One region of the Paenibacillus provencensis genome, then DNA from elsewhere that is predicted to be linked to it. Evidence: riboswitches for the same ligand, from Rfam matches in the RefSeq annotation. Region 1 holds a riboswitch; the other holds the start of a gene.
What was found. A riboswitch is a leader RNA that binds a small molecule or an ion and turns the genes downstream of it on or off. The one in region 1 is predicted to bind S-adenosylmethionine.
Positions count from the first base shown of each region.

Region 1 (8,075 bases):
TCGTTCGTTCGGTTGACCCACATGCTAGTGTGATCTTTAATATGGATGAGCCAAAAAATCATAACAAATTATGAAAAAAACGCAGCAGGTCACTGTACCTGCTGCGCTTTTTTTGGGTTGATCTAATTCTGCATCACAAAATCATTCTCAATCTTGCTGCCAGGACTATCGAATACGCGCAAAATGTCGTATTTCGTATTCCGCTGTGCCGGGGTATTGCCTGTCTCCCGAATCAGTTCAAGAATGGAGTTAATATTCACTTTGTGTGTAGCACCTGCTGCAGAAACCACATTCTCCTCAATCATCGTACTTCCGAAGTCATTGCAGCCGTAACGAAGGGAGAGCTTGCCGACTTCCGGTCCCATGGTTACCCAAGAAGATTGAATATTCTTAATATTGTCCAGGAACAAACGGCTGATGGCAACTGTCTTCAGATATGCTTCCGGAGTTTGGCGCTCTTTTTTCAAATTGGTGTTATCCGGCTGGAAGGTCCAAGGAATGAACGCAAGGAACCCTTCCGAATCATACCCATTCTGGATGCATTCATCCTGGGCGTCACGAACACGCTGCAGATGAAGCGCCCGCTCCTCCATCGTCTCGCCAAATCCAATAACCATCGTTGCTGTCGTATTCATGCCGATTCTGTGCGCGGTCTGCATTACATCCATCCAGTCACGCCATGAGCCCTTGAGCCGGCTGATCTTGCGGCGTGTGCGGTCATCAAGAATCTCGGCCCCTCCGCCTGGAAGAGAATCAAGTCCCGCTTCATGAATCTGCCTAACTACTTCTTCAAGGGATAAACCATCGGACACTTCGCGCATTTTCATAATTTCAGCTGGAGAGAAGGAGTGCATCGTAATATCAGGGAACCGTTCTTTAATCCCGCGCAGCAGATCAGTATAATAGCTGAACGGAAGGTTCGGATTGGTTCCTCCCTGCATTAGTATTTCTGTTCCGCCCACGTCCTGGGTTTCCTGAATTTTTTGGAAAATCACTTCATCCGGCAGCACATAGCCTTCATCTGAGCCTGGTCTGCGATAAAAAGCACAAAAACGGCAGTACACATCACATATATTCGTGTAGTTGATGTTCCGGCCGATGACAAACGTCGTGATCGGTTCGGGATGCATCCGCTTCATGATGACATGCGCAGCCTCACCAATTTTTTCGACTTCATCCGATTCAAACAAAAGAGTTGCGTCCTCCACCGTCAGACGCTCACCATTCAAAGCTTTATCTAAGATATGGTTTACTCCGCTCATACGGCAGCCTCCCTTATCGTTAATATGTAACAATAAATAGAAATATTGTCTTGTCTATCGTAACATAGGTTAAATGTGAAAAGAAGCACCTATTACAAGCATGCTTCTTCTACCGTAGTTAGATTTGTTCAGATTATCACAATGTTCACATTGAACTACTGAATTCTCTTTCCACAATAAACTTTAGATTACCGATACGTTTATCCGTTGCCATTATTAATTGGCTCCCAAGGCCTGATCCAGATCCGCAATCAGATCATCGATATCTTCAAGTCCTACAGAGAACCGTAATAGTCCGTCTGTAATCCCTCTGTCAATCCTGAAATCCTGCGGCATTGCTGCATGTGACATCATCGCCGGGTAAGAGAGTATGCTCTCCACCGCACCAAGACTTACGGCAACCAGTGGAAGCTTCACTGCATTCAGCACCTGCTTAGCACGATCCCCCGACCCTACATCAAAGGAGACAACTGCCCCATATCCAGTCGATTGACTCTCATGTATCTCTCTTCCAGGATGATTTATCAGGCCAGGATAGTACACGGCATCAATGTCAGAACGATTCGTCAGCCATGCGGCAAGCTTGGCGGCACTTTGCTCTGAATGTGCCATTCTTGCACCCAGTGTCTTCATCCCGCGCATGAGCAGCCAGGATTCCTGAGCACCAAGAACCGTGCCAAGACCATTCTGCAGCTTCTTCAGCTCGTTGCCAATGGCCTCTGTACGGGCTACAGCAAGACCGGCAAGCACATCACTATGTCCACCGAGGAATTTGGTTGCACTATGCAGAACAATATCTACACCTTGTTCGATCGGCCGCTGATAATAAGGAGTCATGAACGTATTATCAAGGAGTGTAATCAGACCTTTCTCCTGAGCCCAAGCTGTCACTCCTGCTACATCGGTAATACGAAGCGTTGGGTTCGACGGTGTTTCCATAAATACAGCTTTGGTATTCGAACGATATGCAGCTTTGACCTTGTCCAGATCCGTCATATCGACAAATGTGGTTTCAATATTCATCCGGGTCAAAATCGTGCTGAGCAAGCGGTAAGTACCTCCATATACATCCTCAGTAGCGATAATATGATCTCCCGCAGAGAAGATCATTAGTGCACTGGAGATGGCGGCCATTCCAGAGGAGTAAGCAAATCCTCGAACGCCTCCTTCCAGTAAAGCAATATAGTCCTCTAGCGCCTGGCGTGTCGGATTCCCTGAACGGCTGTAATCATGAACCGGTGGAGAGAATATATCATGATGATGAAAAGTGGAAGCCTGGTAGATCGGCACACTGGAAGCGCCTGTGCCTTCATCAATCTCTGCCCCGAAATGCAGGAGCTTCGTATCAAATTTATAGGAGTCGCCGCGGTCTGTCTTACTCATGTGCTGCGCCTCCCTCAATCTCTTGATGAGCCTTATCAAACGCCTGACTTAAATCAGCAACGATATCATCAATATGCTCGATTCCAACCGAGAAACGAAGCAGTCTCGCATCAACACCGATCGCATCGCGAATTTCCACCGGAATATCCGCATGGGTCTGTACAGCCGGATAGGTCATAAGCGACTCTACTCCACCCAAGCTCTCCGCAAAAGCGACCAGCTTGATATGTCTCAGGATCGGCTCCACATATCTTGCATCCTTCACTTTGAAGGAAAGAATACCTGTGTTGCCGCTGGATTGTTTATTTTGAATCTCATGCCCTGCATGATCCGTAAGTGCAGGATAATAGACATCTGTAATTAGTGAATGCTCGAGTAGAAATTCTGCCACTTTGGTCGCGTTGTATTCATGCCGCTCCATACGCAGCGCGAGTGTCTTCATACCGCGCATCAGCTGATAGCTGTCACTTGGAGAGAGTACAGCTCCAATTGAATTATGTAGAAAAGCCATCTCTTCCGACAGTTCTTTACCCTTCGTTACAATGAGGCCACAGAGTACATCGTTATGACCGCCCAGATATTTGGTAGCACTGTGCATAACAATATCTGCGCCAAGCTCAATGGGACGCTGGAAATACGGTGTAAGCAGTGTATTATCCACAATAGACAATAGTCCATGCTTTCTTGCCCAGCCACAGACTTTCTCAATATCTGTAATCATCATGAGGGGATTGGTCGGTGTCTCAATAAAAATGGCTTTGGTATTTTCATTTCTTACACTTTCGAGTGCGTCAATATCATTCGTGTCCACGTAGCTTGCGGTAATGCCGTTCTTGGACAAGATCCTCTCCACCAAACGATACGTACCGCCATAAAGATCAAGCGAAATAATCAGATGGTCTCCTTGCCCGAATTTGGCAAAGATCGTCATAATTGCCGCCATACCCGAGCTGCATGCGAACCCTGCATCACCAGATTCCAGCTCGGCTGCTGCTTCTTCCAGAACCTTTCTGGTTGGATTCGTCGTACGAATATAATCAAATCCAGTACTTTGACCAAGCTTTGGATGTCTGAAGGCAGTAGATTGGTAGATCGGGAAATTAACTGCCCCCGTCACCGGCTCTTTCACTGACCCAATCTGTGCTAATCGGCTTTCAATGTTTAGTTTATTGTCTCCCATTCGTAACATCCTCCTCTAAGTTAGGTAGAATTCAACTTAAATTTGTGGTCCAATATCATACGGCGTCTCTTGGTATACATAATAGTTGAGCCAGTTAGAGAAGAGCAGATTGGCGTGGGCTCTCCAGGTCGATGGCGGGACCTTTGAAGGATCATTATTTGGAAAATAGTTATACGGTAGCTTCACATCAAGCCCTTTGTCCTTATCCCGATCATACTCCCATTTCAAAGATAATGGATCATATTCGGAATGGCCTGTTACAAAAATCTGCTTCCCATCCTCAGTAGCTACGATATAAACCCCGGCTTCCTCTGATTCAGACAGGATCTCAAGACCAGGGACCTGCTCAATATCCTCTCTTGTCACTTCCGTATGCCGTGAATGCGGTGCGAGGAACACTTCATCAAAGCCTCGGAGCAGCTTCACATGAGATTTGTTGATCGTATGATGGAACACGCCAAAGCATTTTTCAGGAAGGCCCACCTTCGGCACATTAAAGTGATGGTATAGACCGGCTTGTGAGGCCCAACATATATGCATTGTAGAGGTTACATTCGTTTTGGTCCATTCAAAAATCTGCTGGATCTCTTCCCAATAGGTGACTTCCTCAAAATCCATTTGCTCAACGGGCGCTCCAGTAATGATCATGCCGTCAAAGCGAAGATGCTTAATCTCGTCAAATGTCTTGTAGAACATATCCAGATACTCTTGAGACGTGTTCTTGGATACATGAGACTTGGGATGAATGAGCACAACATCGACTTGAATTGGTGTATTACCGATCAGGCGGAGCAGCTGTGTTTCGGTCGTTTCCTTCGTAGGCATGAGATTCAGTATCCCAATACGAAGGGGCCGGATATCCTGCCTGTACGCATGGCTTTCGTCCATGACGAAGATGTTTTCTCCTGCAAGCACTTCCTTGGCTGGTAAAGCGTCTGGAATTTTAATTGGCATTAATACTCCTCCTTTAGTGGTGTTTGAAGAGCGAATATCATGAGAGCATGGGGGAGCGAGAATATTTCGTCCTAACACAAAAAGACCTTACTCGGTAATCGAGAAAGGTCATCTGTTCGTATTCGAAAATGCGCCTCTCTCATCTCTCAATTCGTCTGTAGCCTTAATAATAAGATCAGACGACTGCAAGAATTAGCACCGTGCATATTTGCCGGTTGCCGGGTATCATCGGGCTAGTCCCTCCACCTACTCTTGATAAGATTTCGCTATATTTTGTTGTCATATAACCATTACTATAATGATTAGTGCGATATTCGTCAAGAACTGGAATTTCAAAAATAGGATCAGACGACAGCCAGACGACAGCCCAAGAAGATAAAGCACCCGTTTCGCTTAATATACATAGACTGCCTATATAAATAGTGTAATATTTTCATTCTTGATTGCTTAATTCGAGAGCGTTATACTAGTCAAGTGTTAAATATAAAAAATGATGGGGTGACGTAAAATGGAAGGCGACCCGAGGCCTAACTGGCAGCCGAATAAAGATAACCATATAGGATGTACCATCAGCTTGCCGGGTGGACGGGAGTGCATATTTTACGAGCGAATCCTCTTCTCTATACCTGCTTAATTTGTGTGGCCCTTCACCTGTCCAGCACTGATGCGTTCACTTTCCTTCGCTATTCAGCTGTTTACGGGAGATTAATAAGGAGTGGATACACATGAAAATAAGACTGGTGAATGAAGGGGTTTTTACTCCGTTTGACAACATTGAAGATACCATTACTCCTCCCGCTGAAGGATTCTACTGGATTGATGCAGATGTCGATGATCTGGCTGTGCTGCAGCCGCTCTTCTCCATGCATGATCTGGCCGTTGAAGACTGTCTCAGTGAGGAAGAACAGCGTCCAAAGCTTGAAATATATGAAAGCCATTATTTTATCGTCGTTAACAGCATCCGGTTTGATGATGAAGAAATATTTTTGCGTGCCGTAAACCTTTTTCTTGGACGACATTACATCATTACCGTTACGAAGCAGAAGGTCAATGAGCTGCGCACACTCAAGCCTATACTGTGGGAAGAAGAAGTCAGCACACCTGACCGTTTCCTGTATTACCTCGTCGATTCGATCGTCGACAATTATTTTACAGTCGGTGACCGGCTTGAAGCACGGATTGATGAGCTGGAAGAAGACATTCTGATGCATACCAAGAAGTCGCATCTGAACGAAATTATTGGACTTCGAGGCGAAATTCTGTGGTTAAGAAAGGCATTGTCGCCACAAAAAGAAGTCATCAATACGCTCAACAAAAAAGATCTGCGGCTTATTGATGACCAGTTACAGAAATATTTCAGCGACATTTATGAAAATGCGGTGAAAATATCTGAAACGTTCGATACGCTCCGTGATCTGATGGGTAACTTGCGAGAGGCTTATCAATCTAGTATTTCAAACCGTGCCAATGAAATTATGCGTGTGTTCACCGCGATCACTACGGTGTTCATGCCATTAACTTTGATCACAGGAATCTATGGGATGAACTTCAACAACATGCCGGAATTAAATTATAAATATGCTTATTTTATCGTCATTGGAGTGATCGTCGTACTCGGTCTATCCATGTACTGGATCTTCCGCAAGAAAGACTGGATATGAAATCTCCGTCATTATCATATGGATACGTAAGGGTCCGGAGCTGTCCTAGACAGAGTTCGGACCCTTTATTTTGATAATCTATCCGACCTGTCGATCTGCTTCTGTCTGTCTTCTAAACCGAATGCGAACCATACGCAGACGCTCGTACAGCTGATCCAGCGGCCCGACAGAAGTAGGATCTTCGCCATATACACGCTGCAGTACCGGCTTCAAGAAGCCCGTGCCCAGCTCGTCATATGCATTCCATATCAGCTCCTGCTCTTCATCGGTCATCCATACTAGCTCCTTGGCAATCAGCGCTTCTGTATCATATCCGCCCTTCTCCAGCTCCTCAAGAAAATCGACCAATTCTCTTCGTGTCAATCCAGAGCTTGTACTGATCTCATCCAAGGAAAGACTGCTTGCAATACCTGTTAGTACAGTCTTCTTCAGAGTAAAACGTTCCAGCTCTTGCTTATACTTCTGCTCCTTTTGCTTGAATACCCAGGTTTCATACTCCTCTTCATTCAGCACTTCATTTACCCAATCTAGCGGAAATGCATGCTCTCTTGCTTCATTTACAGTAATAGCTAGTATCTCTTCCCCATACTCAGCCGCCTTATTATCACCGACACCAGGCAGCTCGCGCAGCTCCTCCAGCGTATGCGGAACATAGGCACTGATCATCCGAAGCAACCGATTGCTGGCAATAAAATAAGGGGCTTTACGCTCTGTCTGAGCCTTCCTTCTCCGCCATACACACAATTCCTGGTATAACTCTTCACGTCCGTAAAGTTCACTATAGCATTGCAGCTTGGTCGCTCCTTGATTTCTCGTCCTTGTGTCACCTGCTTCATGAAACACACCTTCAATGAGGGGTCTATATCCCTCACTCATTTTGACTGCCAGCTGCAAGCGATAAATATGCATCATCTCATTCCATGAGGTACCTTCATACCAGATGTCTGACACATCTTCATCCAAACTGTTCTTGTTCCAGCCCAGCTTCCACAATCCTTCTTCTTCTCCAATCCACAACTGTGCATAATTCACTTCCACTCCAGGAACCGTATTTGAAAGCTGATTCATAAATACAATCTTCATAGCCTTTTGCCCTCCTCCTTAAGTCAGCCCAGCACGTACGATAAAATAACAAAAAAAGCACCCCTCCCACATATAAATGCGAGAGAGGTGCTTCCTCTTGGATTCCGTACTGTTCTGTTAGTCAACATCATACCATAATTAATAAATATTTCAAGAACATAAATGCTATGCGGTCAAAATTTTAATTGTTCTAGTTCAAGCCCAATTCAATTTTTACGTCTTCTTCTTTGGCCAGCTTGGCCAGCGCTAGCGCTCCGCAGATCCCTGCATTATCACCAAGTTCAGGATAAACGACGTATTCATCGATTCGCTCCATAATGCTTGGATGCTGTACATATCCTCCGAGCAGCTTCTTCAGCTGTGCTCTCACTTGAGGGAAGAGCTGCTCCTGCTTCATGACACCGCCGCCCATAATAATCTTCTGCGGAGAGAGAATCAGAACGTAATTTACCAAAGCTTGAGCCAGATAATAAGCCTCCATCTCCCATGCCGGATGATCTGCAGGAAGCTCTATCCCTTGTTTGCCCCAACGTTTAGAAATAGCAGGACCTG
Region 1 is NZ_JBHTKX010000001.1:2,513,846-2,521,920, forward strand. Features, by position in the region: gene ACFQ3J_RS12090 (YitT family protein) at 1-74, shown strand, start outside; gene mqnC (cyclic dehypoxanthinyl futalosine synthase) at 123-1,262, opposite strand; gene ACFQ3J_RS12100 (aminotransferase class I/II-fold pyridoxal phosphate-dependent enzyme) at 1,479-2,645, opposite strand; gene ACFQ3J_RS12105 (aminotransferase class I/II-fold pyridoxal phosphate-dependent enzyme) at 2,638-3,825, opposite strand; gene metA (homoserine O-acetyltransferase MetA) at 3,862-4,779, opposite strand; SAM riboswitch class I at 4,916-5,041, opposite strand; gene corA (magnesium/cobalt transporter CorA) at 5,505-6,440, shown strand; gene ACFQ3J_RS12120 (HRDC domain-containing protein) at 6,519-7,523, opposite strand; gene ACFQ3J_RS12125 (ROK family protein) at 7,714-8,075, opposite strand, start outside.

Region 2 (8,075 bases), on a different contig from region 1:
GACAGCAATTCGAGCGCTGGCTCCTGCATTGCTGCTGTTTCCGACCATTGCCATGATGCGAGGATACTTCCAGGGCCGTAACAATATGACGGCTGGGGGTATCTCGCAAATTGTGGAGCAATTCGCCCGAGTGGGAACGGCGATTCTGCTTGCATTCATTCTCTTGCGGCTTGGATATGCAGATGAAGAGGTAGCGGCAGGTGCTTCCTTTGGAGGAGTGCTTGGCAGTATCGGGGCTTTTGCAGTGATGATGTACTTTGCATTTAAGCAGTCCCGCAAGGACCAGTCGATGGGACTTGCACTGCATGCCAATACGCAGGTTCCATTATCACGCATCTACCGTGATATCTTTACGCTATCGATTCCTATCGTATTGTCATCCCTTGCGGTGCCTGTAGTGAATTTCATTGATTCCTCCATCATTAAACCGCTCATCAGCGGTGATGTCGGATCAGATGCGGCTACGAATCTGCTAGGGATCTTAACGAATCGGGCCCAGCCGGTGGCGGGGATTCCTCCGATTCTGGCCATTGCGCTTAGTCAGTCACTAATCCCTATTATTGCGGCTGCGTATGCCAGAAAAGATGAAAGTCATCTGCGCGGACAGGTTACCCTGGCGATGCGAATTGCTATCATGACAGGCATGCCGATGGTCATTGCACTTACCGTTGCTGCCTATTCCATTAATGGACTGCTGTTCAGTACTTTGGAAGGTGCCGGTGTGGTTGCTATGCTGACGTTCGGAACGATATTCCAGATTACGATGATGACATCGAATTCCATCCTGCTTGGAATCGGCAAACCCAAACTGACGATGGTTACCGTCTTTATCGGGATTGTGGTGAAGCTTGCCGCAAGCTTTGCGCTTGCGCCGTTCTTCGGCATCTATGGTATCATCGCCTCTACAGGTCTCGCATTCCTCATCATAACGGTACTAAATGTTCGTGTTCTGAAGAAAACAGTCAGCTTCTCCATCCTTGGCAAGAGGTGGGCAGGATTTGCTGCGACGGTCGTGCTCTCGGCAGGAATAGGATACGGGCTCCATCAATTAGGGCTGCCAATGGCTGAGCTGATGCCGTCTAGACTTGCTTACTTGATTAACTGCGGAATCGTTGGGCTGGCTGTTCTTATCAGCTACTTTGCTCTGCTCATACTTCTCGGCGTATTGCGAGAGGACGAGCTGAAGAGTTATCCGCGTATCGTTCAGAAGGTGCTCCGCCCGCTTATGAGATTGAAGCGTTCTGGTAATCAGGGAGCAAGAGGGTAACAGGGCGAGGATTTGAACATTTACTATATAGAAAAAAAGGCATCGTTTCCTCACCACGTGAGTGAAACGATGCTTTTTGCTATCTATATCAATCGATCCAGGTCGTGGATCATTGCCAGCTTGGATAGACTGCTCCTATGCTCATGGCTGATCTCGAACAGCTTGGGCCGTCTTGGAAGTGTGAGATGACCAAGACTATCGGTTTGAGTCAGCCAGTCTTCTCGTGATATTTTCTCATAAGGCAGATCATGCCAAACGTTCAATAACGTAGGGCTGTACAGCTTGTTCCCTGAAGGCAGTTCTTCATTTCGACTTAGCATAGGAGATACGAGAGTCTCATGTGTAGAGAGTCCTTTTTGATTTGTAAAGAATTTAGGCCAATATTCGCTTCTTGAGCCTTCATGAGGGACGGCAGAGGCATAAGCCGCAGCCCGGTCCAGCACTTGTTCGTGTCCGAATAGCAGAGCATACAGATTCTTGCCAAAATGAATCCGCTCATGCAACTTTCTGAAATTTGACAAGGTCAATCCAACGAGCTCCTGATTGAGGCCGAGCGGAATGACCATATGGTTGAGCCCGGCAATTTCATGAGAGCGGAAGGACAGAGTAGAAGTGACATGGTGCTGGTAGAACGGATTGCGAATGACACGGTACTCGATATAATTCTGTTCATTAATGATGAGTCCGACCGTCAGCAGTGCACTGTCCCTATTTAGCCAGAATTGCTCCCAGAAGGGTACCATAAAGGATGAAACGTGAAATTCCGATAGCAAATGAAAGTAGCTCCGGCCCTTTTCCTTACTTTTCATATATAGCAGCAGCTGAGGGTAGGCATCCTGAAAAATAAGGGCATTGCACCGTTCAAGCAGCAGGTATACCCTTTCTTTTTCTTGGTCATTCAGTATTGTTTTCAGCAATCCGCTGCGTAGATCTGTCATATTGTATCCACCGTTCCGGGATACGAAGTGGGCGAGCAGTGCCCAGTGCAGCTCCGGATAAGACTTATAGCAGGCGAGGTAGGCTGCTGTTCTGGAGACATTGCTTTGGTTGTGATATCTTGTCAGCTCTTTAATCTCTTGTACGAGCTCAAGCTCCTCTACACTGTATGGGTCAAGCTGGCTGCTCCGAAGGGAGGCCGTCTGAACGCCAGACGTTCTCATACTTGCCATCATATGCTCAAGCTGATGCTGAACCTGCACGGCAGAAGACGTCTGCCACGTCAGGGAGAGAAATGGATGACGCAGCTTCTTGGATGCTTCCCAGGCTGATTTTTTCCCAGTGATCATTTCTTTGACTGTGACCGGAATCGTTGTCATCAACTGCCAAATGGAAGGCTTCGGCTGCGCTTTATAATCTTGTTTGTCCATCATCAATATCTCCCTTTCGTCGAATCAACTCACTATGCTATAGTATGCACACAAAATTTGACTTCCACTCCATTGTTTGCTTCACTAAGGGTAATATAAAGATCCATAGCAGAAAGGAAGATAAACGATGAAACTAATGAATTCCAAAGCTGAGTTTGATGTGTCTATCCAATCCTCTAACCTGACTGTTGCTGTATTTAAGGCGGATTGGTGCGGTGACTGCACCTATATCAATCCATTCATGCCTGAGGTCGAGGAGAAATATGCCGATTCCTTATCGCTCATTCAAGTCGATGTCGATAAAGTGGAGGAGGTCAGCCAGGAGCAGAATATTCTGGGCATTCCCAGCTTTGTTGCTTACACCGATGGCCGGGAACTGATTCGTTTTGTTAATAAGAATCGCAAATCACGCGAAGAGATTGAGACCTTCCTGGAACGTGCGGTCGAAGTGTACAAGTCCATTCATAAATAAGAGGCTCGAAAAATTACACCGTTCTCCTTCTAACTAAGAGAACGGTGTTTTGCTGTGTCCTGATGGATATACTGAGATATACTCTGCCTTAAGAAACTTAGGGTGGTATGAAATGAATGTTAGGACGTTAACATTTTGTCACAATCGGTTTATGCCGGAGATTCTTTTATCCGTTATAATTGAACAAGAGCTGATGGATAGCTTCGCCATATTTCAAAACAGCAGGTGAATGAAGTTGAAACATATCAAATTGTTAAAATGGGTCAGTCTCGTGACGACCGTATTCATGTTCTTTGCCACGTTCGGCGGCGGTGTCGTTACCCGGACAGAATCCGGGCTTGGCTGCGGCAATGAGTGGCCGCTATGTCATGGTAAATTTGTACCGGCACACACGATTGCTTCGCTCATTGAGTACTCCCATCGAATTGTGAGTTCAACAGCTGGGCTGCTTGCGGTTGCGACCTTTGTACTATTCTGGTTGTACAGCAAGAAACGCCGCGATTTACAGATTTTTGCGCTATTGACGTTAATATTTGTCATTATTCAAGGAGCCATGGGCGCACTCGCCGTTGTCTTCTCCCAATCTCCACCCGTGATGGCTCTGCATCTTGGGTTTGCTTTTATCTCGCTAGCAGGTGCACTCATGACAACGCTTGGAGCCAGACAGGAAGAGAAATTCGGTGGTCTTGAGCGGTTTGACAGACTGCCCCGTGTCAGCAAGGGGTTCCGCAATCTCGTATGGATTACAGCTATCTATGCCTACGTTGTTGTGTATACGGGCGCTTTTGTAAGTCACACGAGCTCTGCAGGCGGATGCTCCGGCTTCCCACTATGTAATGGAGAAGTTGTGCCTGAGTTGTCTGGCGGAGTCGGCATAGCCTTTATGCACCGGGCTGCTGCGTTTCTGCTTGTTGCTGTCGTTGCCGTGCTCAGTCATTATGCTTATCGTCACCATAAGAATAATCGGGAAATGCAGGTGCTTGGCCTATCTGCGATCGGTCTAATTGTTCTTCAGGTACTCTCTGGTGTTGGATTAATGCTTACCATGAATCGTCCTGAAATCTACATGTTCGTCGTACTGGCACATATGACCATTATTGCCGTCTTGTTCGGCATGCTGTGTTATATGAGCTATGTCGTTTGGAGACTGGCGAAGCCAGCGGGCAGTAATAAGCTGTAACAGAACTAAGCCGGAAGAGAAGTTCATCGTTTCATATCATTTCGGGCAGTCATCTGCTGCCCGGCATACATAACTTTGGCGTTTGTACATATATTGCATGAACTCACTTCTATCCATCGTTTCATCCGTCAGGATAAAGTTATGGTTGTGAGATGCAGAGTTCGGGAAACATAAGCTTTACAGGATGCACAGGAGGACACGCATATGCTTCGAACCTTATTAGGGGAGCCCGCCCGAGTTAACACCGGAGAACTAAAAGAAGCCATGGATACCATGGCGAAGACACTGCAGCTGCTTGGAGCTGCCATAGATAGAGGCAACGACCCTTCGCACGATTATCGCAAGCTCGATATTTGGACCAGAGGTCTGATGACCTCGCTTGATGAACTGGAGCAGAGCACTTTTGCCGCCTCTTTCTTTGCCGGTAAAGTTCATTCCTCCTCTACAGAAGATATGGCACCTGATGAGAAGGCGGATTACGCACGTTATGTTTATTTTTACAAAGATGGCTTTATCCGCATGTTTGCCATCCTGGACAAGCTTGGGAACTTGCTGGATGACTGGTATGATCTTCATACTTCCAAAGTGAAAGTGCATTTCTCCTACTTTACAGTTCTTCGTCAATTTGAATATTTGAAGCAGCATATGCCGCTCGTTCAGGAGCTAAACGATCTTAAAGATCAATATTCAGACTCAATGAATCGTCTCAAAAAACGAAGAAATACAGAAATTCATCATATGAATGTTGAGATGGTGGATGATCTGTGGCAGAAGCATCAAACCCTCCACGGTAAAATTGAGCTGGAGGATCTGAGGTCATTTACACAGGACCTGGAGCTTGGACTTGAGCTTGTATCCAAGAGCGTGATTGCTGCATTTGATTATATTAATAACAACTGGCAGAGGAGCACATCCAAGATACCAACCTCATCATAAGAAATCCGATAAAAATAATGTAATATTTTCCTTTGACAAGTGGTGTGAATTATTCTATACTTTCACTTAGTTTCTGAAAAACGCTGAAATGAATAAGTGAGTTAAAAGTTAAACACACAATTGCATATATGTTCTTATCGAGAGTGGCGGAGGGACAGGCCCTATGAAGCCCGGCAACCGATTCTTTATTGCAGTCAATAAGACTGCTGTACAAGAATGACATGGTGCTAAATCCTTCAAGACCGTAAGGTTACTTACTGGTCTTGGCAGATGAGAAGGAATCGCTTAATTATAAAAAGCTCCTTTTTGTCTAGCAAAAAGGGGCTTTTTCTTTTTTATCTTTTCGGATATTCTTCCGGATGGGTTCGGGTAGAAAGCAAGGCATACGGGTAAAACAAGTGTAAAGAAATAGAAGCTCTGACATAGAGAAGAACGGATTGCAGCAAGTAAGGAGGTACCTAGTTTTGATTGAACTTAAAAATATTAAAAAGGACTACGGCAAAGGAAAACAGGTGACTACGGCCTTGTCCGGGCTTAATCTGTCCATCCAAAAAGGTGAAATCTTCGGCGTCATCGGTCATTCCGGTGCTGGAAAGAGTACGCTGATTCGCTTGATTAATCTGCTTGAGCGACCTACAGCCGGTGAGGTATGGGTCGGTGGTATGAACATGACGAGGCTTGGCAAACAGCAGCTGCAGGCGAAGCGCCGCAAGATCGGAATGATCTTTCAGCACTTCAATCTACTTAGTTCAGCTACTGTATTTGATAACATCGCGTTTCCTCTACGGCTGGCGAAGACAAGTCAGGCGGAAGTCGATCGTAAAGTGAAGGAGCTGCTAGAGCTGGTCGGCCTTACCGAGCATAGTAAAAAGTATCCTTCCCAGCTGTCGGGCGGTCAGAAGCAGCGCGTTGGCATCGCACGTGCGCTGGCTAGCGACCCGGAAGTGCTGCTATGTGATGAGGCAACCTCAGCACTGGACCCGCAGACAACGAATTCCATACTTAAGCTTCTGCTGGATATCAATAAACGCTTTAATCTGACGATTGTACTGATTACGCATGAAATGCATGTTATTCAATCGATCTGTGATCGTGTCGCCGTCATTCATCAGGGCGGTATCGTGGAAGAGGGCCCGGTAACGGAAGTATTCCTCAAGCCACAGCATCCTGTAACCCAGGACTTTATTTTACGCGAAACGGATTCGGGCGACCTGCTCGGAGAAGCCATTATGGCGACGCATTTGGAGTATTCCCAAACGGTCAAAATTACGTTCCTCGGGAGCAAGACTTATGACTCGATTCTGTCGCAGACGGCTAGAAGGCTTGGTATCGATTTTGCGATCCTTCAAGGTACAATCTCAACCATTAAGCAAGTGCCTTATGGACAGCTTACGGTGAGACTTGAAGGGCCACCTGAGCTGATTCGCAGTACAATAGATGAGCTTGTGTCACAGGGTCTTGAAGTGGAGGTGATGGCATGATGGGGCTTGATTTTTCCGTCATCAACTGGGATGAATTCCAGAAGGCCACGATGGATACACTCAAAATGCTGGGCGCCTCCGGAATATTCACTTTCATTATTGGTCTTCCGCTGGGCATTATTTTGTTCATGACTTCCCGTTCCACATCTGGATTCAGCCGAGCTGTTTACAGTGTGCTGTCTGTGATCGTGAACATTCTGCGCTCCGTTCCGTTCATCATTCTGATCGTGGCCATGATTCCGATTACGAAAGAAATCGTAGGAACAGCGATAGGTGTGCTCGGTACCATTCCCCCACTCGTCGTGGGTGCAGCGCCGTTCTTTGCCAGACTTGTTGAAACTTCACTTCGTGAAGTAGATCGAGGTGTCATTGAAGCTTCACAGGCGATGGGGGCATCCACCGGACAGATTATCTGGAAGGTGCTCATGCCGGAATCCCTGCCAGGCTTGCTTGCAGGGATGACAATCACCATCGTAACGCTTGTATCCTATACAGCCATGTCGGGTATGGTCGGTGGTGGAGGACTGGGCGCTCTTGCCGTCAACTATGGATATTTCCGCTATGAGAATGAAGTTATGATCGTTGCCGTTATTATCATGATCGTGCTCGTACAAGCGCTGCAGATGATTGGGGATCGCTTGGTGAAGCACTTTACTCGAAAATAATAGGGAAATAGCAAGTTATTTATTTGAAATAAGAGTTCTATTGGATTTAGGGCATGGACGTTGTATGGTTCATCCTTTATCACATATATCGAGATTATATATAGGAGGGTCATCTGTAATGAAAAAATGGTTCTTATCTGCATTAACTCTAACTCTGGTTCTGGTACTGGCAGCTTGCGGCAATGATTCCGCTCCCGATACAACAGGCAGTGAAGGCGCGGGAAGCACAGAAGAAACAGTAACCTTGAAAGTCGGTGCAACACCGGTTCCACATGCTGAAATTCTGGAGCAAGTTAAACCGATCCTTGAAGAGCAGGGCGTTAACTTGGAAATTGTCACTTTCAACGATTATGTACAGCCAAACGTACAGCTTGATGAAGGTCAGCTTGACGCGAACTTCTTCCAGCACAAGCCTTACCTGGATAACGAAATTGAGACTCGTGGTCTTAAGCTGACTGCTCTGAATCCGGTACATGTTGAGCCGCTTGGTGCATACTCGAATACGATTACTTCTGCAGATGAGCTGCAGGACGGTGCGAAGATTGCCATTCCGAACGATGCAACAAACGGCGGTCGTGCCCTTATTCTTCTGGACAAGAACGGCATCATCAAATTAACAGACAACACGAACATTGAATCCAAGATCAGCGATATTGCAGAGAATCCAAAAAACCTGGAAATTATCGAAATGGATGCAGCGATGCTTC
Region 2 is NZ_JBHTKX010000005.1:58,960-67,034, forward strand. Features, by position in the region: gene ACFQ3J_RS22115 (putative polysaccharide biosynthesis protein) at 1-1,267, shown strand, start outside; gene ACFQ3J_RS22120 (DUF2515 family protein) at 1,351-2,637, opposite strand; gene ACFQ3J_RS22125 (thioredoxin family protein) at 2,762-3,106, shown strand; gene ACFQ3J_RS22130 (COX15/CtaA family protein) at 3,393-4,286, shown strand; gene ACFQ3J_RS22135 (Cthe_2314 family HEPN domain-containing protein) at 4,491-5,222, shown strand; SAM riboswitch class I at 5,354-5,499, shown strand; gene ACFQ3J_RS22140 (methionine ABC transporter ATP-binding protein) at 5,687-6,703, shown strand; gene ACFQ3J_RS22145 (methionine ABC transporter permease) at 6,700-7,368, shown strand; gene ACFQ3J_RS22150 (MetQ/NlpA family ABC transporter substrate-binding protein) at 7,487-8,075, shown strand, end outside.
Region 2: it holds a riboswitch for S-adenosylmethionine, as region 1 does, so the genes downstream of both, ACFQ3J_RS22140 (methionine ABC transporter ATP-binding protein) here and metA (homoserine O-acetyltransferase MetA) in region 1, are expected to answer to the same signal.